3 regions of the Ensifer soli genome follow, and region 3 is predicted to be linked to each of the others. Evidence: predicted binding sites of a transcription regulator. Region 3 holds the regulator's gene; each other region holds the start of a gene.
What was found. The regulator PhoB, encoded in region 3, activates phosphate uptake and scavenging genes when phosphate is short. The targets are predictions, from matches to a motif close to TGTCATNNANCTGTCAT.
Positions count from the first base shown of each region.

Region 1 (6,597 bases), on a different contig from region 3:
CTCGGCATCGACGAGGCTGTTCAGCCGCCGCTTCAGGCGGGAGACATCCTGCCGGAGGCCGCCGATCGTGACGCGGGCGCCGATCCGCATCGCCGGATAGCTGTGCAGGAAGCCGTAGCGGCTCTTCTGCTCGATGCCGAACATCAGGTCGAGCAGCCCGGAGAGCAATGTCGACTTGCCAGCCTCGTTCGGTCCATAGACGACATGGAGGTCCGGCCTTCCCTCTTCGGCGAGGCCGAGATCGAGGCTATGGTCGGTGAACTTGCCGTAGCGGGTGAGGTCGATCCGGTCGAAACGCATCAGCCGCTCGCCTCCTCGCTGCGCAGCACGGCGAGAAGGGCGGCACTCCCCTGCCCGGCGGATCGGGCGGCAAGTCGGCCGGCCGCTCCCTCCTCGCTCTCCAGCAGCGCGCGTGCCTCCGGCGGCAGTTGCAGCATCAGCTCCCGCGCCATCGCGAGGACCTCGTCCTGAAAGGCTTCGGACGGCAGAACCTCGGCGGCGACGAGGGACTCGAGCTCGATGAGAGGATCGGCCGACGTCGCGGCCGCGACGCGCGGCGCGGCGGTCTCGATCACCACGCCCTCGATCCACACGCCCCCGGCCGCCGCGCAGAGGTTGGCGATTTCGCCGGTGACGAGATCGGCGTCGCGGCGCAGCCGCCAGTCGAGGCCGGTGGCGCCGGTGAGCACGAGGCGCAGGATGAGGTGATCGGCCGTCGCGGCGCGCTTCACGCCGGCGATCGCGGCAGCCGTCGCGTCGAGCATCTCCGGCCAGGCCTGCAGGCCGGAGAGATCGACGGTCAGGCGCTCGAAGGCCGCCATGCCGACGGGACGCTCTTCAAGGGCGAGCCTGCCGTCGTCACCGATCGTGACGAGCGTCACCGATTTCGTTCCGGACTCGTTGATGTCGCGGCCCTGCGGAATGCCCGGCATGACGACGAAGGGGTTTTGCGCATGGACCATGCGCCGGTGAACGTGGCCGAGCGCCCAGTAGTCGAAACCGTGGCGGCCGAGATCGGCGAGGCTGCAGGGCGCATAGGGATCATGCCCCTCGCCACCGGCAAGGCTGGTGTGCAGCATGCCGATATTGATCGCCTCCGGCCTCGGTGGATGATAATGCGGCAGCAGGCTTTCCGGCGCCTGCGGCTGGGCGAAGCTGATGCCGTGGATGAACACCGGACGGCCGTCGCCGAGCGCGCCCGCCTCGATCGCCTTCGCCCGGCCGGCGAAGACATGGGTGGAGGCCGGCAGGGTCAGCTCGCGCGTCATCAGCGCCTGCGCATCGTGGTTGCCGCGGATGATGAAGACGCGGATCCCCGCCGCATCCAGCCGGCGCAGTTCGCCCGAAAGAAACAGTGCGGTGTTCATCGACGTCTGGCTGCCGTCATAGAGATCGCCGGCGATCAGCAGCGCGTCGACGCTTTCCTCGAGGCAGAGATCGACGATGCGGCTGAGCGCCGTGCGGGTGGCGCCGCGCAACAGCCGCGCGAGCTCGGGATCCTTGAGGGCAAGACTGCGAAGCGGCGAATCCAGATGCAGATCGGCGGTGTGGACGAAGCGGAACGGCATCCGGCGACCATGGACACCGGCGAGGAAGCCCGTCAATGGCAGGCGCGGCGCCATTCCCGGTTATCCCGCATTTTCCGGGCAGGCTCTCCTCGAACGCTGACCATCGCGCCACAGACAGCAACCAATCGCAGCAAAAACCGCGCTCACGGCAGAAAACACTTGCATCCGCAGCGTGATTGCTGGCCATTTGACATGGCCCCTCACAATATCCATATGAATGCTATGAAAAAAACATTCGATGTCTCCGACAAGCTCTTTGAGCTCTACCATCGCGTTCACCGGCTGGTGAACGAGACGATGACGGAGGAAGGTGTTTCGCTCGCACGCAGCAAGTTCCTGTTTTTCCTGTCGAAGCTAGGGCCCTGTCGGTCGACCGATATCGCCTGCGCGCTGAATTTCGCGCCGCGCACGGTGACGGAGGCGATCGACGGGCTGGAACGCGACAAGCTGGTCGTCCGCCGGCCGGACCCGGAGGATCGCCGCGCCAAGATCGTGTCGATCACCGAATTCGGCCAGTCGATGCTGGAAGCGGCGGAGAACCCGAAGAAGCAGTTGATCGAGGAGATCTTTTCCGCGCTCACCGACGAACAGCTCGACCAGATGTACGAGATCGTCAGCCGCCTGGTGGAAAAGACCGACGAGATCCGCCGGCGCAAGCAGGACGCCGCCGCGGCCGAACTTGCGGCGGAATAGCATTCACCCTCCCTTCACCGCCATGAAAAAGGCCGGAGCGTCACCGCTCCGGCCTTTTTTTACGCGACGATGTCGAGGCCTTACATGGCGTCGACGCTGCCGACCTTGAAGAACAGGGTTTCACCCGACGAGCCGTCGACGCCGTCATTGTCGGTGACGACATAGCCGGTGCCGGCGGCATCGATGGCAAACCCCTCGACCTTGTCGACCACATAGCCGCCGGTCGCCTTCAGGTCGGGGATCAGGTCACGGACCTCCTCCTTGGCGACGACGGGCAGCGTCGCGCCGAGCGCCGCCGGCTTCAGGTCGGCGAGCCTGATGCGGTAGAGCCTCTTCAGTGCCGCGGCGTCGCCGATCAAGTTGTCGCGCTCGATCACATAGGCGTAGTCGCCATGAACGGTCAGTTCGGAAAGACCGACCCAGCCGCTTTCCGTCTTCTCCAGCGGATAGGCGACGGCGCTCCATTCCTCCGTCGAAGGCTTGTAGGAGAGGAGCTTGGTGAAGCCCTTGCCGTCGTCCTTCCATTCGCGCTGCACGGCCATCCACAGCACCGTGTCGTCGCCCTCGCCGACCGAGGCGATGCCCTCGAAGCCGAAGCGGGTTTCGCCGGCGCGCAGCTCCGCGGGGATGGCGATCTCCTTCTTGATCTCGCCCTTCTTGTTCACATGCAGGATGGCATGGGCGTAGAGCTTGTCGGCATTGCCTTCCGACGCCAGCCAGTAGCCGCCCTCGCCGTCGAGCGCGATGCCCTCGATGTCGAGCTTCTGCGCCGGCGCGCCGTCGCGGGTGATCGCCAGCGCATCGGTGATCAGCGCCGGGGTCTGCGTCGCGTCGATCGAGAAGATCGTCGGCTGCGAGGAATAGACCGAGTCGTTGACGGCGAGCAGCCTGCCCGGCTCGCCGGTGGCGACGAGGCCGGACAGGGCGCCGAAGCCGATCGGCTGGCCGTCCTTGTCGCTCGACCGGATCATCGGATAGGCGGCCACACCCTCGGCGCGCTCGTAGAGCATCACATGCGAGCGGGCGCCGCCGTCCTCGATGAGGTCCGCCTCGTTGGCGGTGGCGAGCAGGTTGCGGCCGGGAATGGCGACCGCGCCTTCCGGCGAGATGCCCGACGGCAGCAGCTGCAGCAGTTCGGGTTCGCCACCCGTGTCCCTGTAGACGCCGACGATCGAGGCGCGTTCGGTAAGGACGAAAATCAGCGTGTCGTCGCCGAACCGGGCGACCTCCAGCCCTTCCGGTTCCACACCCTTGGCCGTCGACCGCTTTTCCGGATAGTGGCCGATGGCGGCGATCGCCCGCTCCAGCGATGCGCCGGATTCGTAGAGCACCTTGCCGGCCTTGTCGAAAATCGTGAAGCCGCGCGAGCCGCCTTCCCAGTCGCCCTCGTTGGCGGTGACGATGCGGTCGTCATCGAGCCACTTGACGGCGTCCGGCTCGCGCTTGCGGCCCTTCTGACTGTCGGTGAAGGCGAGCTTTCCGTCCCGCTTCGTGTCGATGCCGTCAAGGTCGACGGTACCGGCGGAGAAATGCGCCGTCACCATCGCCGTCTTGCCGTCGATGATGACGATGTGGTTGTTCTCCTGCAGCGTCAGCGCGATCTCATCCTTGCCGTTGAAGGAGACGAATTCGGGCTCGGGATCCTCGCCGGCGATGTCGGCGAGGCCCGTCAGCGCCACATGGCGGATCGAGGCGCAGTCGGCGGCGCCGTCCTTCAGCGCGACGATCACCAGGTCGCCGGCCGGCATCTGCGGGATCGCGCCGTCATTGACCTCCTCGTCGCGCTCGTTCTCGATCGCGATGGCGGCGAGCGTGCCGTCCGTGTTGACGGACACCGAATCCGGCTGGCCGCCGAGTTCGCAGCGGCTATCGATCGTCCTGCCCGCGATATCGATGGTGGCGAGGAAGCCGGACGGGCTCGCCTTGCTCTCGCTGGTATTGACGGCGGCCAGCACCTTGCCGCCCGCGATGGCGACCGAGGTCGGCTCGCCGTCGAGAGCGACGATGCCGCCGGCCTTCGGGACGCGGGCGTCGGTGATGTCGATGAAGCCGATCGCCTTCAGCGGGCTGTCGGAATAGACGAGCGTGGTGCCGTCGGCGGTGGCGGCGATGATTTCCGACGAGGTGACGGAGGCCTTGTCGGCTCCGTCGGGAAGATTGTCGGCGACGGCGAAGGATGCGACGCGATTGAACACCGGCTCGGCCCGGGCCGACAGCGCGGTCGAGGTGGCGAGAACGGCCGCAAGTGCGACCGTCAGCAAAATCGTCTTCATGAAACCCTCCTTGAGACCTGCATAATGACGCGCTTTTGCTGGGCCGATGTTACAGGCGCGTGACAGGAAGGGTCCGGTTCGGCGATGCCCTCCACATTTCCGGTGTCCCCGGATCGCCGTCGAGGCGCCGCCTCTTGCAGTCGCCTTATCGTCCGGCACCGAGGCAATCCGGCTGGGAGAGCCAGAGACGAAAAGAGGCCCGGCAATGCCGGGCCCCGAGCAGTCTTCATGGGCATGACGCCCGGTGGCGGTGGATCAGTTCACCGAATCCCGAAGCCCCTTGCCGGCCGAGAACTTCGGCACGTTGCGCGCGGGGATGTCGACTTCCGCGCCGGTCGAGGGATTGCGGCCCTTCGAGGCTTCGCGGCGGCTGACGGAAAAGTTGCCAAAGCCGACGAGGCGGACATCGCCGCCGTCCTTCAGTTCCGACTGGATGGTCTCGAAAACGGCGTCGACCGCGGAGGCGGCGTCCGCCTTGGACAGTCCCGCCTTCTCGGCTACGGCCGACACGAGCTCATTCTTGTTCATGTTTCCACCCTTTCCTATGGTTGGAACGACAATCGATCGAAGCCCGAAGCGGTTGGGTCCGGCATCGGGCTTGCGAAAGCCAATTGCGCCGAATGTGCCGGAAAGCAAGGCATTGACGGGTGTTTTACAGAAAAAAAGACCGGCGATCCGCCGGTCTTTCCGATTTTGTCGCAAACAGGACGGGCGAACCCGCTGCCGTCAATGGGCGACCGCCGCTCCCGCCTCGTCGCCGTCGACGGGCGTAAGGACCGGCTGGCGGGACGGATCCCACTCGATCGCCACCGGCTGGCGGATCAGAGCGTGTTCCAGCACCTCTCCCATCCGAGAGACCGGGACGATCTCCATCGCGTTCTTCACGTTGTCCGGAATGTCCGCCAGATCCTTGGCGTTTTCCTCCGGGATCAGCACCTTCTTGATGCCGCCGCGAAGTGCTGCGAGCAGCTTCTCCTTCAGGCCGCCTATCGGCAGCACCCGGCCGCGCAGCGTCACCTCGCCGGTCATCGCCACGTCCTTGTTGACCGGAATGCCGGTCATGATCGAGACGATGGCTGTCGCCATGGCAATGCCGGCGGACGGACCGTCCTTCGGCGTCGCCCCTTCCGGAACGTGGACGTGGATGTCGCTCTTGTCGAAGAGCGGCGGCTCGATGCCGAAATCGACGGCGCGCGAGCGGACATAGGAGGCCGCCGCCGAAATCGATTCCTTCATCACGTCCTTCAGGTTGCCGGTGACCGTCATGCGGCCCTTGCCAGGCATCATCACGCCCTCGATGGTCAACAGCTCGCCGCCGACCTCGGTCCAGGCAAGACCCGTCACCACGCCGACCTGATCGACACGCTCCGCCTCGCCGTGGCGGAAGCGCGGCACGCCCAGATAGTCGCTGATGTTGTCGGCCGTCACCTCGACGGTCTTGGTCTTGCCCTTCAGGATCTCCGTCACCGCCTTGCGGGCGAGCTTCATCAGCTCGCGCTCGAAGCTGCGCACGCCGGCTTCCCGCGTGTAGTTCTGGATCACCGCCATCAGCGCCCCGTCGGTCACCGAGAATTCGGCCGGCTGCAGCGCATGGTCGCGGATCGCCTTCGGCAGCAGGTGGCGACGGGCGATCTCGAGCTTCTCCTGCTCGGTATAGCCCGCGATGCGGATGACCTCCATGCGGTCCATCAGCGCCGGCGGAATGTTCAGCGTGTTCGCCGTGGTAATGAACATCACGTCCGAAAGGTCGTACTCGACCTCCAGATAGTGGTCCATGAACGTGCTGTTCTGTTCCGGGTCCAGCACCTCGAGCAGCGCGGACGACGGATCGCCGCGGAAGTCCTGGCCCATCTTGTCGATCTCGTCGAGCAGGAAGAGCGGGTTCGACTTCTTCGCCTTCTTCATCGACTGGATGACCTTGCCGGGCATCGAGCCGATATAGGTGCGGCGATGGCCGCGGATCTCCGCCTCGTCGCGCACGCCGCCGAGCGCCATGCGGACATACTCACGACCCGTCGCCTTGGCGATCGACTTGGCGAGCGAGGTCTTGCCGACGCCCGGAG
Region 1 is NZ_JBHFEI010000026.1:10,212-16,808, reverse strand. Features, by position in the region: gene ACEVQ6_RS22300 (AAA family ATPase) at 1-300, opposite strand, end outside; gene ACEVQ6_RS22295 (metallophosphoesterase family protein) at 300-1,568, opposite strand; gene ACEVQ6_RS22290 (MarR family winged helix-turn-helix transcriptional regulator) at 1,791-2,261, shown strand; gene ACEVQ6_RS22285 (esterase-like activity of phytase family protein) at 2,342-4,534, opposite strand; gene hupB (DNA-binding protein HupB) at 4,790-5,062, opposite strand; gene lon (endopeptidase La) at 5,261-6,597, opposite strand, start outside.
Region 1: the regulator PhoB is predicted to act here: its motif matches at 4,583-4,599, upstream of ACEVQ6_RS22285 (esterase-like activity of phytase family protein).

Region 2 (6,597 bases), on a different contig from region 3:
CCTACAGCCCGTCGGCCGAGGAAATCGCCCAGATGACGGCGATGGCGGCCCGCACGATCCGCCGCTTCGGCATCACGCCGCGCGCGGCCCTCGTCTCCCATTCGAACTTCGGATCGCGCGATTCCGACAGCGCCTTCAAGATGCGCCGCGCCATGGAACTGGTGCGGGAACTGGCGCCGGACCTCGAGGCGGACGGCGAGATGCACGGCGATTCGGCGATCTCGGAGGCGCTGCGTCACCGCGTCATGCCGCAATCGACGCTGACGGGCGAAGCCAACCTTCTCGTGTTTCCGAACCTCGACGCGGCGAATATCTCGCTCGGCGTCGTCAAGAGCATGACCGACAGCCTGCATGTCGGGCCGATCCTGCTCGGCGCCGCCCTGCCCGCCCATATCCTTTCGCCCTCCGTCACCTCGCGCGGCGTGGTCAACATGGCGGCGCTCGCAGTCGTCGAGGCGACCTATCCGCAATAAGCGGAGCAATCACGCGATTGTTGGGCAAGATCGTTGCGGCCCGGACCGCGCTGCATTGGCGCGGCCACCGTTTGGCTGTATCCTGCATGCTCCGGCCGACGGCGCCCTTCCCGTCGGCGGCGACGGCATTTCCGGAGACGATATCGTGCGGCGTCTGAGCAGCCTTCTTTCTCTCGCCCTCCTCGCTCTGCTGGCGACGGCGGAAACGTCGGCGGCGCTGACGCTCTGCGAGCGGCTGGAGCGCAAGCTCGCCAGTCTCCCGGAAACCTTAGCCTCCACCGGCGGCGCGCGCGAATTCACCAGCGCGATCTCCGCCCGCGGCATCGAGCTGCGCCGGGCGCGCAACGAGCGGCGGCGCCTGGGATGCGGCGGCGGCAGCGTGGTCGTCATCGGCGGCCCCCAGGCCGAGGCCTGCCGGGAGATCGCCGATGAGATCGCGCTGATGGAACACAATCTGGAGCGGCTGAAATCGCGCCGCCGCGAGGCGATCAGCGGCGGCGACACGGGCGACGAGCGCCGGCGCGTCGTCGCGGCTCTTGAAGTGAACCGCTGCGCCGAAAAGCAGGTCGAGCGCATGGAGGCGGCGGCGCGCGAGCCGGAGACCTTCCGCAACATCATCAGCGACCTGCCCCCGGCCGGCATGTCGGTGCCGCCCGGCGGCGGCGGCGTCATCGACCTTTCGGTTCCCGGTGCAGACCAGGCCGGGCCGCTGCGCACGGTCTGCGTGCGAACCTGCGACGGCGCCTTCTTCCCGATCTCGTCGCAGGCGACACCTGCGGACTTCCCGCGCGACATCGCGGCGTGCGAGGCGCGCTGCCCGGGCGCCGAGACGGAACTTTACTACCATGCGCTGGCGACGGAGGAGAGCGACGACATGGTCTCGGCGATCACCGGCAGGCCCTACCGCGACATGCCGAAGGCGTTCGCCTATCGCACCGCCGCGCGCGGCAGCCAGTGCGGCTGCTCGCTGCCGACGCTTGCTCGCGAGCACGACGGCGAGAAGGCGCCGCCGCAGGCGACGGCAAAGACCCCCTCCGTCGTCGACGTGACCACCGCGACGGCGGCGGTCGACAGCGAGGCGACGAAACCGCCCGTCGTCATCGAGGAGCGGCCCTACGATCCGGCCAACAGCAAGGTCAGGGTCGTCGGCCCGACATACCTGCCGACGGAGGAATCGAAGATCGACCTGAAGAACCCCGCCGGTCCCCGCTACCAGCCGCAGCAGGAAAACTGAACTCGATCTGCATAGGACGTTCGCCCTCAGGCGTTCTTGCGCTCTTCCACGCTGCCGCGGAGCCGGAAGACCATCCCCCTCTTCTCGTCGATGCGCACCTCGATCCCCGGCATGGCGCGAAGCGCCTTTCCGAGCGCCCCGCCATAGGGCGCCAGCGAATATCCGGGGTGATCGCGGCTGAGCGCGGCGCCGAGCAAACCCGGATGCAGCCAGCCATCCTGGTCGGGCTGGAGGGAGGCGGCAGCACGCCGCACGAGATCAACCGCCTGCCGCTGTTCCTTCGTCAGCCTACCGTCTTGCGCGAGCGCGGCCTTGGCTATGAGCGGAAGCGCGACCACGGTCGCCGTCTTTACCGGCGCCACCGCTGCGGGCGGCGACACGGCGACGAAACGGTCGCAGGCCGCGCGAAACGCGTCCGACACATCCGCCTTGCCATAGGCGGTGACGCGGACGCCGGCACCGCGCAGATAGCTCGCGAGCGGCGCGAAATCGCCGTCCGACGAGACGAGGCAGACATGGTCAACGCCGTCACGGCGAAAAAGCTCGATCGCATCGATGGCGAGGCGGATGTCCGTCGCGTTCTTCGTCCTGCCGGCCGACGGCACCTGCACCAGATCGAAGCCCAGGCTCCAGGCGGCATTCAACCATGCCGTGCCGCGCCCGCCGGCGAAGTCGGCGAAGGCGCGGCGCGCGACGACGCGGCCGGCGGCCTCCATCTCGGTGACGATCCGCGCCGCCGCGTCAGCCGCCATGTTCTCGGCGTCCACCAGAATTGCGATTGTCGCCCTGCCCCCTCGATCCATGCCGCCTCGATCCATGCCGTCCCTCGCCGCTCGGTCGCAAGCAGCATCGCCGATGCGAGATGCGTGGGCAAGGCGGCGAGGACCCGTATGGCGTGTCCTGGTTAATGCGACGGCAACGCCGGATCAGCGGTCACGGAAGCGGTTGGTGATCGGATAGCGGCGGTCACGGCCGAAATTCTTGCGGGTGATCTTCACGCCCGGCGCCGACTGGCGGCGCTTGTATTCGGCGATATAGAGCAGGTGCTCGATCCGGTGCACCGTCGCCACGTCATGGCCGCGCGCGACGATCTCGTCTACCCCCATCTCGCGCTCCACCAGGCATTCGAGGATATCGTCGAGAACCGGATAGGGCGGCAGGGAATCCTGGTCCGTCTGGTTCGGCCTGAGTTCGGCCGAGGGCGCCTTGTCGATGATGTTCTGCGGGATGACGACGCCGGAAGGACCGAGCGCGCCCGGCGGCACATGGGCGTTGCGCCAGCGAGACAGGGCGTAGACCTGCATCTTGTAGAGGTCCTTGATCGGGTTGAACCCGCCGTTCATGTCGCCGTAGAGCGTGGCGTAGCCGACGGACATCTCCGACTTGTTGCCGGTGGTGACCACCATCGAGCCGAACTTGTTGGAGACCGCCATCAGGATGGTACCCCGGGTGCGGCTCTGCAGGTTCTCCTCGGGGATGCCGCTCTCCGTCCCCTCGAACATGTCCGAAAGGGCATCGAGAAATCCCTGTACCGGCGCCTCGATCGGGACGGTGTCGTAGTGGCAGCCGAGCGCCTTCGCGCAATCGGCGGCGTCCTTGAATGACTCTTCCGAGGTGTAGCGGTAGGGCAGCATCAGCGTGCGCACGCGCTCCTCGCCGAGCGCGTCGACGGCGAGCGCCGCGCAGATCGCCGAATCGATGCCGCCCGAAAGCCCGAGCACGACGGTGCGGAAACCGTTCTTGTTGACGTAGTCGCGCAGGCCCTGCATGCAGGCGCGGTAATCCGCCTCCTCCGCCTCCGGCAGGCGCGACATGAGCCCCGGCCGGCAGGCCCAGCCGTCCGGTCCCCGCTCCCATTCGGAGACGGAAAGCGCCTCCTCGAACTGGCTCATCTGGAAGGCAAGCGTATGGTCGGCGTTGAAGGCGAAGCTGCCGCCGTCGAAGACGAGCTCGTCCTGGCCGCCGAGCTGGTTGGCATAGAGCATCGGCAGTCCGGTCTCCATCACCCGGCGAAGGACGACCTGATGCCGGATATCGATCTTGCCCCGGTAATAGGGCGAGCCGTTCGGCGACAGCAGGATTTCCGCCCCGCTCTCGGCGAGCGTCTCGCAGACGCCGAGCTCGCCCCAGATGTCCTCGCAGATCGGGATGCCGAGGCGCACGCCGCGAAGATTGACCGGACCGGGCATGGCGCCGGGCACGAAGACGCGCTTTTCGTCGAATTCGCCGTAGTTCGGCAGGTCGACCTTGTCGCGGATCGCCACGATGCGGCCGGCATCGAGGACGGCGACGGAATTGTGCCGGCCGGCCTCGCCGAGCCTCGGGAAACCGACGATGACGGCGGGGCCGCCATCGGCCGTGTCGGCCGCAAGCGCCTCGACCGCCTTCAGGCAGGCGCCGAGGAAGGCCGGCTTCAGCACGAGGTCCTCCGGCGGATAGCCGGAGAGGAACAGCTCCGTCATCAGGAGCACGTCGGCCCCCTCGCGCGCCGCGTCGGCGCGCGCGGCACGGACCTTGGCGAGATTGCCGGCGATGTCGCCGACGGTCGGGTTCATCTGCGCGGTTGCGATGCGGAGGAGATCGGTCGTGTCTACGGTCATCGGCAGGCCTGCATGTCATGGGCGGGACGCGCGGTGATGCGCGGGTCCAGTCTTAGCGCATCGATGGCGGCGATAGACAGGCCCGGCGCGGATTTTTTCGGGTGGATGAAGACGTGGGAGATTGGTGGAAGGCGGGACGTCCGCATGGTTTCCGCGCGATCGCGCCTGCCGGAACAAAACCATTCAGCTTCTGTTCAAGGTGACATCCCTATGACAGTTTGATGACATTTGCATGAAATGGAGTGCATCTTGGCCGGAGTCGATAGTCTCGCCGTCCCGTCGACCCACCGCCTCGGCGCAGAAGGGTTCAGCCTCGACGTGCGCGTCGCGCGACTTCCGGGCCTCTTTAAGCATCTCGCCCTGACGCTGTTGATGGCGGCGGCGCTGGTCGCCACGATCGAACTCATCACCCGCGCCTCCCTGTCCGAGACGGTCGCCTATGTCCTCGACCCGATGCGCCCGGCGACGACGGCGATCGGCCTGGTCTTTCTGGTGCTGATCGCCTTCGATGCCCTCTTCGGCCGGCGGCACATGGGGGTGCTCGTCCTTGCGCCCTTCGCCGTCATTCCGGCGCTGATCTCCAAGCAGAAGCAGATCTTTCTCTCTGACCCTCTCTATCCGACGGACCTTCTGTTCGGCCGCCAGATCGTCGAGCTTTTGCCGGCGATGGTGCGGGACCGGCCGGGAACGGCAATCGCGATCGCTGTCGGCCTTGTCGCCGGCGTGGCGCTGCTGACCTTCGCGCTGCGCCATGCCTGGCGCCGCTTCGCCAGGATCGGCCTTCAGGGCCGGCTGGTGCGGCTCGCCGTCGCGCTGCCGCTGATCGCCGGCTTCGTCAGCATCATGGACTACAACCAGTTCTCCTGGTTGCGTGACCGGCTGCGCGTCATCCCGATCATGTGGGACCAGACGGAGAACTACCGGCACAACGGTTTCCTGCTCGCCTTCTCGATCAACGTGCCGATGGCCAATGTCAGCACACCGTCCGGCTATTCGCTCGACGCGATCGAGCGGATTGCGTCCGAACCGCTGCCTGCCGGCACGACCCACCGGATGAAGCCGGACGTGATCGTCCTAATGAGCGAATCGCTGTTCGACCCGACGCGCCTGCCGAACGTCACGCTCGAACCCGATCCGATGCCGACCATCCGCGCGATGCAGGGCGGCAACGTCTTCTCGCCGGAGTTCGGCGGCATGACCTCCAATGTCGAGTTCGAGGCACTGACCGGGTTCTCGAACGCCTTCCTGCCTTATGGCAGCATTCCCTACCAGCAGTATATCCGCGAATCGCTGCCCTCGCTCGCGACCTTCTTCCGCGGAGAGGGCTATGTCTCGCGCGCGATCCACCCGTTCCAGAAATGGTTCTGGAACCGCGGCTCGGTATACCAGTCCTTCGGCTTCGATGCCTTCGCGTCCGAGGAAACCATGCCGCCGATGGTCAAGCGCGGCATCTTCGCCTCCGACGAATCGCTGACGGGGGAGATCATCCGGCAGGCGGACATACTGGACGATCCCTTCTTCTTCTTCGCCGTGACGCTGCAGGGGCACGGCCCCTACGAAGCGAACCGCTACGCCCACAACACGATCAAGGTCACCGGCGACCTGCCGCAGGCCGACCGCCAGGTGCTCGAGACCTATGCCCAGGGCGTCAAGGAGGCCGACGACAACCTGCGCCGCCTGATGGACTGGGCGCGCGAGCGCGACCGGGAAACGATCATCGTCATCTTCGGCGACCATCTGCCGCCGCTGAACACCGTCTACACGTCCACCGGCTTCATGCCGCAGGTGACGGCGTCGCGCAAAGGCAGCCTCGACGAGATGAAGATCCAGCACGAGACGCCGCTCGTCGTCTGGTCGAACAAGACGGGCGCGCGAAAGGACATCGGCACGATCAGCCCGGCCTTCCTCTCCTACCAGATCCTGAAGACCGCCGGCTACGAACATCCCTATTATACCGGCTTCCTCGGCACCGTCTTCGAGCGCTTTCCTGTCATCGACCGCTATATGCTCATCGACCGGCGCGGGCGCGAAACGGTCGACTGGCTGCGCAGGCCGAAGATCGTCTCGACGATCCGCGACTACCGCTTCCTCCAGCACGACATGATGTTCGGCAAGCGCCACGGCATCGACCGCTTCTTCCGTCCGCAGGACCTGCCGCATCTGCCGCAGACCTGAGCGGCGCGCAGCTCCCCCAATCCGCCCCTTGGGGCAGAGCGCGTGCATTTTTGCTTGCGATGGGTTCGCGGCTGCGAATGATGCGGCGATCATCATTCGGGAATCGGTGCGATGC
Region 2 is NZ_JBHFEI010000021.1:27,870-34,466, reverse strand. Features, by position in the region: gene ACEVQ6_RS21450 (NADP-dependent malic enzyme) at 1-473, shown strand, start outside; gene ACEVQ6_RS21445 (DUF2865 domain-containing protein) at 616-1,707, shown strand; gene ACEVQ6_RS21440 (NYN domain-containing protein) at 1,734-2,510, opposite strand; gene ACEVQ6_RS21435 (NAD+ synthase) at 2,634-4,307, opposite strand; gene ACEVQ6_RS21430 (LTA synthase family protein) at 4,557-6,482, shown strand; gene ACEVQ6_RS21425 (DUF1003 domain-containing protein) at 6,594-6,597, shown strand, end outside.
Region 2: the regulator PhoB is predicted to act here: its motif matches at 4,518-4,534, upstream of ACEVQ6_RS21430 (LTA synthase family protein).

Region 3 (6,597 bases):
ACCCGCTCGGAGACGATCAAGCGTGTGATCCTGCCGGCGGCGCTGCCGGGCATCGTCGGCGCCGTGCTGATGACCGCCTCGCGCGCCATCGGCGAGACGATGATCGTGGTGCTCGCCGCCGGCGTCGCCGCCCGCATGCAGCTCAACCCCTTCGACCCGATGACCACGGTGACGGTCAAGATCGTCAACCAGCTGACCGGCGACCTCGAATTCACCTCGCCGCAGACCCTGGTCGCCTTCGCGCTCGGCATCACGCTCTTCGTGATCACGCTCTGCCTGAACATCTACGCCCTCTACATCGTCCGCAAGTACCGGGAGCAGTACGAATGAGCCAGGTCATCTCGGCCAACGCCGCCCATGCCGGCGTCAAGCAGACGCGTCGCGACATCGGGATCTCCCGCCGCTACGCCGCGGAGCGCCGCTTCCGCCTCTATGGACTGGCGGCGATCTGCTTCGGCCTCCTGTTCCTTTTCCTGCTGCTGTTCTCGGTCGTCTCCAAGGGCTACACCGCGTTCCAGCAGACGATGATCACCATCCCGGTCGAGTTTTCCGAGCAGATCATCGACAAGGACAACGAGCGGGCGACCAACCCGGCCAAGCTCGTCAGCGCCAACTACCCGGTCGTCGCCCGCAACGCGCTCGCCAAGGTGCTCGGCGTCGAGATGAGCGACCGCGCAGGCCTTCGCGCCGTCAACGGCATGATCTCCGACAGCGTCCGCGTGCAGTTGCGCAAGATGGTCGTCGCCGACCCGTCGCTGATCGGCAGAACGGTCCCGGTGACCATGCTCGCCCATGGCGACCTCGACTCGGCCTTCAAGGGCCAGATCGACCTCTCGGTCGCCGAGACGAGCCGAAAGGTCTCCGACAGGCAGGTGGGCTGGATGAACCAGCTCGCGGAAGCGGGCGCGCTCGCCAAGCATTTCAACACCGGTATCTTCACCAACGGCGCCTCCAGCCGTCCGGAAGCCGCCGGCGTCGGCGTCGCCTTTCTCGGCTCGCTCTACATGATGCTCATCGTGCTGGTGCTGTCGCTGCCGATCGGCGTCGCCGCCTCGATCTATCTCGAGGAATTCGCGCCGAAGAACCGCTTCACCGACCTGATCGAGGTCAACATCAACAATCTGGCGGCGGTGCCCTCGATCGTCTACGGTCTGCTCGGCCTCGCGGTCTTCATCAACTTCGCCGGCCTGCCGCGTTCCGCCGCGATCGTCGGCGGCCTGGTGCTGACGCTGATGACGCTGCCGACGATCATCATCGCCACCCGCGCGGCGCTGAAGGCCGTGCCGCCGTCGATCCGCGCCGCCGCCCTCGGGCTCGGCGCCTCGAAGATGCAGACCGTGTTCCACCACGTCCTGCCGCTCGCCATGCCCGGCATCCTGACCGGCACGATCATCGGCCTCGCCCATGCGCTCGGCGAGACCGCGCCGCTGCTGCTGATCGGCATGGTCGCCTTCGTCGCCGATTTTCCGGCCTCGCCGCTGGATCCGGCCACCGCGATGCCGGTGCAGATCTACATGTGGGCCAACGAGGCGGAACGCGCCTTCGTCGAACGCACCTCGGGGGCGATCATCATTCTCCTGATCTTCCTCATTGTCATGAACCTCGGCGCCATTCTTTTGCGCCGCCGATTTGAACGTCGCTGGTAGAAGGATACTGATCATGAACATGATGACGGAAGCAGCGATCGAGAAAGCCGTGGGTGAGAAGATGAACAGCGTTCCCTACAAGATGATCGGCAAGGACGTCTCCGTCTATTACGGCGAGAAGCGCGCCTTGTTCGACGTCAACCTGAACATCCGCGAAAACACCGTGACGGCGTTGATCGGCCCGTCCGGCTGCGGCAAGTCCACCTTCCTCAGGACGCTGAACCGCATGAACGACACGATCGAGAACTGCCGGGTCACCGGCAGGATCACGCTCGAGCAGGACGACATCTACGACCCGGCGATCGACGTCGTCGAGCTGCGCGCCCGCGTCGGCATGGTGTTCCAGAAGCCGAACCCCTTCCCGAAGTCGATCTACGAGAACGTCGCCTACGGGCCGAAGATCCACGGGCTTGCGCGCGGCCGCAGCGAGTTCGACCAGATCGTCGAGACCAGCTTGCAGAAGGCCGGCCTCTGGAACGAGGTGAAGGACCGGCTGCACGAGCCGGGCACCGGGCTTTCCGGCGGCCAGCAGCAGCGCCTCTGCATCGCGCGTGCCGTGGCCGTCAGCCCCGAGGTCATCCTGATGGACGAGCCTTGCTCGGCCCTCGACCCGATCGCCACCGCCAAGGTCGAGGAACTGATCCACGAGCTGCGCGCCAACTACACGATCGTCATCGTCACCCATTCGATGCAGCAGGCCGCCCGCGTCTCGCAGCGCACCGCCATGTTCCACCTCGGCAATCTCGTCGAGGAGAACGACACCGACAAGATGTTCACCAATCCTGACGACCAGCGCACCCAGGATTACATCATGGGCCGGTTCGGCTGATCCGCGCCCCCGTTCAAGGAACACGACCATGGCATCGCATATCGTCTCCGCCTATGACGACGAACTGAAGTATCTCTCCCGCCGCATTTCCGAGATGGGCGGGATTTCCGAGCAGATGGTGGCCGAATCCGTCCGCGCGCTCGTGCATTCGGACACCGGCCTCGCCCAGAAGGTGATCTCCGACGACGTCATCCTCGACGACGCCGAGCGCCAGATCAACGAGAAGGCGATCGTCACCATCGCCAAGCGCCAGCCGATGGCGAGCGACCTGCGCGAGATCATGGGGTCGATCCGCATCGCCGCCGATCTCGAGCGCGTCGGCGACCTCGCCAAGAACACGGCCAAGCGCGTGACCTCGGTCGCCGGTTCCGGCGTGCCGCGCCAGCTCGCCCGCGGCCTCGAGCATCTCGCCGAACTGGCGCTGACCCAGCTGAAGGAGGTGCTCGACGTCTACGCCTCGCGGCTTCCCGAGAAGGCGAAGAGCATCCGCGAGCGCGACGACGAGATCGACGCGATCTATACGTCGCTGTTCCGCGAGCTGCTCACCTACATGATGGAAGACCCGCGCAACATCACGCCCTGCACCCATCTCCTGTTCTGCGCCAAGAACATCGAGCGCATCGGCGACCACGCGACCAACATCGCCGAGACGATCTATTACATGGCGACCGGCGCCCAGCCGGAGGGCGAGCGCCCGAAGGACGACACCACCGCCTCGCTCGGCGCCATCGCCGGCTGAGGAACGCGGCCGCGCGCGCATCGCGCGGGAGAACGGACCGGACGGTTTCCCGGCGGGCTCGCCCGCCGGTCTCCGTCGGCTGCGGCGGGAGGACGTTTTCCGTCCCGCGACCCGCCGACCGCGGGCCTCATGCCAGGGAGCAACAGACCCCATGAATCCGAGAATTGCCGTTGTCGAGGACGAGGAGGCGCTGAGCGTGCTCCTGCGCTACAATCTCGAGGCCGAGGGCTTCGAGGTCGACACGATCCATCGCGGCGACGAGGCGGAGATCCGGCTGCAGGAGCGCGTGCCGGACCTCCTGGTCCTCGACTGGATGCTGCCCGGCGTGTCCGGCATCGAGCTCTGCCGGAGATTGCGCCAGCGGCCGGAAACGGAGCGCCTGCCGATCATCATGCTGACGGCGCGCGGCGAGGAGAGCGAGCGGGTGCGCGGCCTTGCGACCGGCGCCGACGACTATGTCGTCAAGCCCTTCTCGACGCCAGAGCTGATGGCGCGGATCAAGGCGATGCTGCGCCGCGCCAAGCCGGAGGTCCTGTCGACCCTGCTGAAATGCGGCGACATCGAGCTCGACCGCGAGACGCACCGCGTCCATCGCAAGTCGCGCGAGGTGCGGCTGGGGCCGACCGAATTCCGCCTGCTCGAATTCCTGATGACCTCGCCGGGCCGGGTCTTCTCGCGCTCGCAGCTCCTCGACGGCGTCTGGGGGCATGACATCTATGTCGACGAGCGCACCGTCGACGTCCATGTCGGCCGGCTGCGCAAGGCGCTGAATTTCTCCAACATGCAGGACGTGATCCGCACGGTCCGCGGCGCCGGCTATTCCCTCGAGAGCTGACGGGCGCCGTATTCCGCAACGGTAAAACAAAGCGACCGTGATCCGGAAAGGGTCACGGTCGCTTTCGTCTTTGAGATCGGCACCGGTCCGTCCCGGCCTGCCCCGTCAGCGGGCGCGGCGGCGCTCGGCGGAGGGCTGATAGGCGATGCGGGCATGGAAGCTGCAATAGGGCGAGCTGTCGGGCGAGTCGTTGCCGCAGAAGTGGAATTCCTCGTTCAGCGGATCGCCGATCGGCCATTTGCAGGTGCGCTCGGTCAGCTGGGTGAGGCCGATGCTGCGGGTCATCGGAACCACGACGTTGCTGCGGACCGGCGCCACTTCCACCACCGTCTCGACGACCTCCTCGGCGACTTCGACCTCTTCCTTCAGCATGGTCGCGCCGGCCTGGTGGACCACGGTGCGCGTCGTCACCCGGGTCGCAGCATAGTTCGGCGCTTTCGGGGCGGAGGTGGTGCGCTTGGTGTTGCGTGTCGCGGCGGCGGGGCCGCCGGCCTTGGCGCGTCCCGGCAGGCTCAGCCGGTGCACCTTGCCGATCACCGCGTTGCGGCTGACGCCGCCGAGCTGGGCGGCGATCTGGCTGGCGCTGAGCCCCTCCGACCACAGCTTCTTCAGCTTCTCGACCCGCTCGTCCGTCCAGTTCATGATCATCGTCTCCCGTGTCCCGGCGCCGGCATCGATGGAATCAACCATCCCGCCCCGGCCATCCGGCGGAGCGCCAACGCGACAACTTGTGTTTCGGTGACTAGGTCCGCCGCATGCGTCTCTTAATCGGATATTAAGGTACCGGCCCGGGGACTCCGTGGCAAGAGTCCATGGAATCGCTGCGAATCGAAATCTGGGTTTTCCCCAACTTGCTTTCAGGCCGTGGCATTTTTGCAAGCCCTTCCGGCCAAAAAAATCGATCGGCGTTTTCGCCCTCCCGCATGCGGCGAAACGGCGTCGCTTTGTTGACATCACAGCCTAAAAATGATGATAGTGCGGCGCCGCCGAAAGGCGGTTTTTGATTTTTCGGGCCGGTGTTCGGGCCAGCGGCGCCTGATCCGCGGGCATTCCACCGCAGCGATCGAGGGAGACGCGAGATGGCCGACGCCACGCCGCTTTACGACACCTATGCCCGCGCACCGCTGCGTTTCGAGCGCGGCGACGGCGTCTGGCTGATCGCCGAGGACGGGACGCGCTACCTCGATTTCGCCGCCGGCATCGCCGTCAGCTCGCTCGGCCACTCCCATCCCCATCTGGTCGCGGCCCTGAAGGGGCAGGCCGACAAGCTCTGGCACCTCTCCAATCTCTACGAGGTGCCCGGGCAGGAGACGCTCGGCCGCCGGCTGACCCAGGTGACCTTCGCCGACAAGGTCTTCTTCACCAATTCCGGCGCCGAGGCGCTGGAATGCGCGATCAAGACGGCGCGCCGCTTTCATTTCGCCAAGGGCCATCCGGAAAAGTTCCACGTCATCACCTTCGAGGGCGCCTTCCACGGCCGCACGCTGGCGACGATCGCCGCCGGCGGGCAGGCGAAGTATCTCGAGGGCTTCGGCCCCAAGGTGCCGGGCTTCCTGCAGGTACCCTTCGGCGACATGCAGGCGGTCAAGGATGCGATCACCGAGGAGACCGCGGCGATCCTGATCGAGCCGGTGCAGGGCGAGGGCGGCATCCGGCCGGTGCCGAACGCGTTTCTCCAGGAACTGCGGGCGCTCTGCGACGAATACGGCCTGCTCCTGATCCTCGACGAGGTCCAGTGCGGCGTCGGCCGCACCGGCAAGCTCTTCGCCCATGAATGGGCCGGCATCACGCCGGACATCATGGCGGTCGCCAAGGGCATCGGCGGCGGCTTTCCCTTCGGCGCCTGCCTCGCGACGGCGGAGGCCGCCGCCGGCATGGTCGTCGGCACCCATGGCACGACCTATGGCGGCAATCCGCTTGCGATGGCCGTCGGCAATGCCGTCCTCGACGTCGTGCTGGCCGATGGCTTCCTCGAGCATGTCCGCGACGTGGCGCTGGTCTTCCGCCAGGGGCTCGCCTCGCTGAAGGACCGCTACCCGGACCTGGTCGAGGAGATCCGCGGCGAGGGGCTGATGCTCGGCGTCAAGACCCGCATTCCGCCGGCGGAGTTCCTGAAGGCCGTGCGGGCGGAGCATATGCTGGCGGTGCCGGCGGGCGACAACGTGCTGCGCCTGCTGCCGCCGCTGACGACGACGGCGCAGGAGGCGCGCGAGGGGCTGGCGCGTCTCGAGCGGGCGGCGGAACGGATCACGGCCGCGACGGAACGGAAGACCGCCTGACCGGCGGAAGGCGACGACAGCTAAGGACAGGGACAGACGGACATGGCCGGCACCAGGCATTTTCTCGATCTCTCGGCAATGACGGCCGGCGACCTGCGCGTCATCATCGACGACGCCAAGCTGCGCAAGGTGGCGACCAAGGCGGGCACCGACGACAAGCCGCTTTCCGGCAAGATGCTGGCGATGATCTTCGAGAAGCCGTCGACCCGCACCCGCGTCTCCTTCGATGTCGGCATGCGCCAGCTCGGCGGCGAGACGCTGTTCCTCTC
Region 3 is NZ_JBHFEI010000001.1:351,792-358,388, reverse strand. Features, by position in the region: gene pstC (phosphate ABC transporter permease subunit PstC) at 1-330, shown strand, start outside; gene pstA (phosphate ABC transporter permease PstA) at 327-1,646, shown strand; gene pstB (phosphate ABC transporter ATP-binding protein PstB) at 1,660-2,475, shown strand; gene phoU (phosphate signaling complex protein PhoU) at 2,504-3,214, shown strand; gene phoB (phosphate regulon transcriptional regulator PhoB) at 3,366-4,049, shown strand; gene ACEVQ6_RS01565 (GcrA family cell cycle regulator) at 4,155-4,691, opposite strand; gene ACEVQ6_RS01560 (aspartate aminotransferase family protein) at 5,129-6,328, shown strand; gene argF (ornithine carbamoyltransferase) at 6,371-6,597, shown strand, end outside.